2 regions of the Cetobacterium sp. 2G large genome follow, and region 2 is predicted to be linked to the other one. Evidence: riboswitches for the same ligand, from Rfam matches in the RefSeq annotation. Region 2 holds a riboswitch; the other holds the start of a gene.
The links. Region 2 has a riboswitch for lysine ahead of H5J23_RS01515 (sodium:alanine symporter family protein). Riboswitches for the same ligand answer to the same signal wherever they lie in the genome.

Region 1 (3,219 bases), on a different contig from region 2:
TATGTTTGGAGCAGAAGCAGCATCAGAAATGACAATCCAATATGGAGGATCAATGAATGCTAAAAATGCAGCAGAGTTATTAGCAATGGAAAATATAGATGGTGGACTTGTAGGAGGAGCTTCGTTAGATGCACCAACATTTATTCAAGTTATAAAAGCAGGAGCAAGATAATAAAAATTAGGAGGCTAAAAAATGGCTAAAAAACCTTTAATGTTAATGGTTCTTGATGGTTGGGGATACAACCCAAATGCAACAGAAAAAAATGCTATTGCAGAAGCAAAACCAGAAAATTTTGAAAGATTATTTAATACTTATCCACATACATTAATAAAAGCATCTGGAGAAGCTGTAGGATTACCAGAAGGACAAATGGGTAACTCTGAGGTAGGACACTTAAATTTAGGTGCTGGAAGAGTTATTTATCAACCTCTAGTAGAAATTACAAAAGAGATTAGAGATGGAGAATTTTTTGAAAAAGCTAAAGTTGTAGAAGCATTTAACTATGCTAAAAATAATGATAAAGCAATTCATTTCATGGGACTTTTATCAGATGGAGGAGTTCACTCTCATATTAATCACCTATTTGGATTATTAGAGATGGCAAAAAGAACAGGATTAACAAAAGTATATATCCATGCATTTATGGATGGAAGAGATACTGCTCCTACTTCAGGATTAGAGTTTATAAAAAAATTAGAAGAAAAAATAAAAGAGATAGGAGTAGGAGAAATTGCAACTATTTCTGGAAGATATTTTTCAATGGATAGAGATACTAACTGGGATAGAACAGAAAAGGCTTATGATGCTATAGTTGGAAAAGTAGAAGTAACTGAAAAAACTCCTGAACAAATTATAGAAGATTCATATGCTGAAAAAATAACAGATGAATTTATAAAGCCAGTTTTATTAACAAAATCTGGAGAAATCAAAAAAGGTGATGTTGTAATTAATTTCAATTACAGACCAGATAGAGCTAGACAAATAACAAGAGCTTTAACAGATAAAGACTTTAAAGGATTCCAAAGAGAATATTTAGAGCCTAAATACTACTGCATGAGACAGTATGATTCAACTATAGATGCAGAAATCATTTATACAGATAAAGACATAACTAACACTTTAGGAGAAGTTATATCAAATCACAACTTAACTCAGTTAAGAACAGCTGAAACTGAAAAGTATGCACACGTTACTTTCTTCTTTAACGGAGGAAAAGAAACTGAATTCAAAGGTGAAGAGAGAATATTAGTTGCATCTCCAAAAGTTGCAACATATGACTTACAACCAGAAATGTCAGCTCCAGAATTAACAAAGAAAGTTTTAGAAGCATTAGATTCTGATAAGTTTGATGTTATTGTAATGAACTTTGCTAATCCTGATATGGTTGGACACACTGGTGTATTTGACGCAGCTGTAAAAGCAATAAAAGCTGTTGATAAAGGTGTGGGAGAGATTGTTAATAAAGTTCTAGAATTAGATGGAACAGTATTAATAACAGCTGACCATGGAAATGCTGAAAAAATGGTAGACCCAGTAACAAATGAGGCATTTACTGCGCATACAACAAATGAGGTACCATTTATATATGTTTCTAATAATTTTAAAGGACAACTAAACCATGGAAAGTTAGCTGACGTGGCTCCAACAATGTTAGAAATATTAAATATTGAGAAACCAGCTGAAATGAATGGAGTTTCTTTAATAAAAAAATAATTGACAGAGAAAACAAATAATGATACTATAATTTAAAGTTTCGAAAATTTAATATTTTAGGTAGAGGTTGCGAATGACAAGAGTAACTCAATAGAGCTGGACAGAGCGCTGAAGTTGAGAGAAAGGGAAGTTCGCCGAAATGAAGATTAAGTCAAAAATCTTTGTTGGGCATGTGAAAAATATTCATATGACTGTCATCAGATAGAATCTGGTGTTGTGCTATCCAAAATTTGTGATATATTTTGCAGATTAGCTACCGTATTTTCCATACGGTAGTTTTTTTTACCTAAAATTTCAGTGAAACTAAAATATAAAATTAAACTTGGAGGTTTTAGGATGAACAGAATAACAGAACTATTAAAATTAAGTCCAGTTGCTATATTAGCAATGTTAATGTTTATGGGATATGATGCTTTAATAGCAGCACCTATAGCAACAGTATATGCAGCATTAGTTGCAGGATTTGTTGAAAAGAAGAAAGTAAATGATATAATTGAAGCAGTTATAAATAATGCAAAAGAGATGCAGGTTGCATTTTTTATTTTAATGGTAGCATATGCTATGGCAGAAGTGTTCATGTCAACAGGGGTTGGAGCTTCTATTATAAATTTAGCTTTAAATGTGGGATTGACAGGGAGAACAGTAGCAGTTGTAGGAATAATCGTAACATCAGTTTTATCAATAGCAACAGGAACAAGCTGGGGAACATTTGCTGCTTGTGCACCGATATTTTTATGGCTTAACCATATCGTTGGAGGGAATATTGCCTTAACAGTAGGAGCAATAGCTGGTGGAGCATGTTTTGGAGATAACATAGGACTTATATCAGATACAACAATTGTAAGTTCTGGAATTCAAAAAGTTGAAGTAATAAAGAGAATAAGACACCAAGGATATTGGTCTGGACTAGTTTTAATATTAGGAATTGTAGCTTTTTATGTAGCTGGAGTAGCAATGGGATTACCTACAACTACAGGAGATGCAGCAACAGCTATTGGACAAATACCAGAAGAGGTTTGGATAGTACTTGCTGAAAAAAGAGAGTCTGCAGTTACGTTACTAAATCAAGTAAAAACAGGTGTACCAACTTATATGATAATACCATTAATTCTTGTTTTGATAGCAGCGTTTAGAGGATTAACAACACTTTTATGTTTGTTCATAGGAATATTTGCAGCATATATATTAGGTATGTTTGCAGGAACAGTTGAAAGTACAGGTGCATTTTTAAATCTACTATATTCTGGATTTGAGGGTGCAGGATCTTGGGTAATTGTAATGATGATGTGGGTTGCAGCATTCGGTGGAATAATGAAGTTGATGGATGCGTTTAGACCGTTATCAAATATAGTGGTTGCAGTTTCAAAAAATGTAAGACAATTGATGTTTTGTAATGGAGTACTATCTATATTAGGAAATGCTGGTTTAGCAGATGAGATGGCTCAGATAGTTACTATGGGACCAATTATAAGAGAGATTGTTGAGAAAAATGTTGAAGGTTCACC
Region 2 (3,219 bases):
CCCCATTTTATCAACTACTTGAACCATCCCTTTTGACAGATAAGCTTTTGAAGCATAAACAATCGTTGTTTTAAATTTCTCACTATGAAATCCCTCTTTTAAAGCTGTAATTTTTTTCTCCATAAGCTCTAAATCATATATGTAAAGAGGTGTTCCATACTCCTCCTGTAGCTTCATTACCAAAACTCCACCAATCTCTAAAACTCCATTAACATCTTTCATAGTTCCTAAAAATTTCATAATAATCCCCCTTTTTCCTCATAGTCCTTTAAGGCCATTTGACTATATTTAAACCCTATTATAATTAAAGGTACGTTTATATACACCATCATGATATTTGTTAAATCACTTATTATCCAAATATTATCTAACTCTGCTCCAGACCAAACACATGCTACTCCAAAAGGTATGAAAACTAGTGAAGATATTAGTTTCATAATATTTAGGAAAACCTTGTTTCTTGATATCTCTGTTGCTGAAACCTCTATAAAGGCTATCATTCCTAAGATAGTTGAAAAAGCAAACATTCCATAGCATAGAGCAACTAAGAACTGAATAGGTTTCTCTAACATTGTTGGAGATAGTACCTTTAATGATGTTATAAAGTAACCTAATTTATCACTTCTTAAAGCCATAAAGTCAAACCCATCTAAATTCCAAACATTAGCAATTATAACTAAGAATCCAGAGATTGTACAAATTACAAAGGTATCTACAAAAACTCCAAAAGATTGAATAAACCCTTGCTCAACTGGGTGCTTTGCATCTGCTGCCGCCGCTGCCATAGTAACAGTTCCCTGTCCAGCTTCATTAGACATTAGTCCTCTTTTTATACCCTGTTGCAGTGCAATTCCCATAGCTCCTCCAAAGATAGCTTCAGGACTAAAAGCTCCCCTAAATACAGCTGTAAAAAAGTATGGAACTTTGTCTAAGTTTATTCCTATTAAAAACAGTGCTATTACAAAATATGTCACTGCCATTATTGGAACTATAAAGTCTGTAGCTAGTGCCACTCTTCTAATTCCACCAAAAATAATTATTGTTGTAACTAAGATAATCAATAAACCTATTACAATATATAAAGTATCTGTTCTAGCATAAACACTTCCTGTAACTTGACTAGCAACTGATCCAAATGCTGTAAACATATGAAATACTTGAGATGGTAGTGTAAATAGTGCATAAAAAATATATGCTACAGCTATTATAAAACCAACAACTTTACTGTTATTTAGTAATCTTCTACCATAGTAAGCTATTCCTCCAACATAATCATCTCCATTTTTTTCTTTAAAAATTTGAGAAAGAGTAGCTTCTACAAAACATGTTGCCATTCCAAAGAATGCACTAACCCACATCCAAAATAGTGCTCCAGGCCCTCCTGCTAAAACAGCACCTGTTACTCCCATTATGTTTCCTGGTCCAATTCTCGTGGCACTACTTAGTAGAAAAGAGGCCATTGGAGATATTCCAATTTTAGTTTCATTTTTTCTCTTTAAAATATCCACACTTCTTTTAAAATATCTGATCTGTACAAAATTTAGTTTCAGTGTGAAATATAGTCCACACCCTATTAGTAGTAAAATAGCCAGTGAAAACTCACCTATTATTGGGATATTTTTGTAAAACTCCAAGTTTCTTGGAAACTCCCACAGAACATCCGTTATTGGATTTAAAAAACTAAAAACATCATTTACCCTACTTAAATAACTCATATTATTTTCCCCTTTTTTCATTTTTTAATAAAAAAAAACTACCACAAAAAAGTTATGGTAGTTTTGTAAAATTTCACTATATGATATATAAGAAAATTGTTTTACAACTTTGGATAGCACAACATTAGATACCTAATGACAGTTATATAGATGTTCTCTATATCCCCAATAAAAATTTTGACGAATTTTTATTTCGGCAAATTCCCCTTTCAACTGACTTCAAAGCTTTGTCTAGCTCCATCAACTTACTCTTGTCCTCTGCAACCTCTACCTTTGTATTTTTTATTAGACACATAATATCACACAAAAAAATTTAAAGCAAATTTTTTTTATAAAATTACAACATCTCTCTATTTAAATACTCTCGTTATCTTTTCAGAATAATAGCTTTCCATAGCCTTCTTAGGTACACCTAAATACTTTTTCAAGTCCATCTCTTTAGGATTGTTTTTCATGTATTCTAAAAGTGTACTTGTAAATACCAATCTTCCATCAGTATCCACATTTATCTTTGTAACTATAGATTTAGATGCCTTTTTTAACTCTAAATCAGGGATTCCAATGGCATCTTTTATCATTCCACCATTATCTCTAAACTTTTCAATATACTCTCCAGGAACTGAAGATGACCCATGTAAAACAATTGGGAACTCTCCTAAAACCTCTCTTATATTTTCAAGAATATCCAATCTTAACTTTGGATCTTCCCCAGGTTTAAATTTGTGTGCTCCATGAGCAGTTCCAATGGCAATAGCTAGTGAATCTACACCAGTCTTTTGAACAAACTCAACTACCTCTTTAGGATTAGTAAACTTATTCTCATCAGAAGATATCTCATCCTCTATTCCAGATAGAACTCCTAACTCTCCCTCAACTGAAGCGTCGTACTCCTTCGCTAAATCAACTACCTCTCTAGTCTTTTCAATATTCTTATAAAACTCCTCGTGAGAAGCATCTATCATAACAGATGAAAAACCATAATCTAAACAATCCTTAATTAAATCATAGTCCTTACCATGATCTAAATTTAAAGCTACTCCAATGTTGCTACCTTTAGCTCTTAAATCTAAAATAGCACCCTTTACCATAAGAGGTAGAGTTTCTTTACCTATATAGTTTCTTGCTGATTCTGAAATCTGTAAAATAACATCTGAATTAGCCTCATGACAAGCATTCAGTATCGCCTTTAATTGCTCTAAGTTAGCGAAGTTAAAAGCTGGTATTGAATACCCTTTTTCATTGGCCTTTCTAAACATCTCTTTTGTATTAACTAATCCTAAATCTTGAAATCTGTACTTTGCCATTTTTCCATCCTCTCGTATACGTCTTTTAATTCAGGTATTGATTCTCTTCCACCTATTTTCTCCACAGATAGTGATGCACATACTGATGAAAACTTAATTGCCTCTGTAAAGTCATACCCTTTTCCTAAACTATAGACAAAGGCACCATGGAATATATCTCCAGCTCCTGTTGTATCAATAGCTTTTGTTTTAAAGGCAGG

Region 1: linked by a shared signal. The riboswitch ahead of H5J23_RS09745 (Na+/H+ antiporter NhaC family protein) and the one ahead of H5J23_RS01515 (sodium:alanine symporter family protein) in region 2 are both predicted to bind lysine.

The regions. Positions count from the first base shown of each region.
Region 1 is NZ_JACHTH010000005.1:1,456,044-1,459,262, reverse strand. It holds gene tpiA (triose-phosphate isomerase) at 1-172, shown strand, start outside; gene gpmI (2,3-bisphosphoglycerate-independent phosphoglycerate mutase) at 194-1,714, shown strand; lysine riboswitch at 1,768-1,944, shown strand; gene H5J23_RS09745 (Na+/H+ antiporter NhaC family protein) at 2,060-3,219, shown strand, end outside.
Region 2 is NZ_JACHTH010000003.1:47,416-50,634, forward strand. It holds gene lysA (diaminopimelate decarboxylase) at 1-240, opposite strand, end outside; gene H5J23_RS01515 (sodium:alanine symporter family protein) at 237-1,715, opposite strand; lysine riboswitch at 1,822-1,993, opposite strand; gene H5J23_RS01520 (ketose-bisphosphate aldolase) at 2,066-3,019, opposite strand; gene H5J23_RS01525 (carbohydrate kinase family protein) at 2,992-3,219, opposite strand, start outside.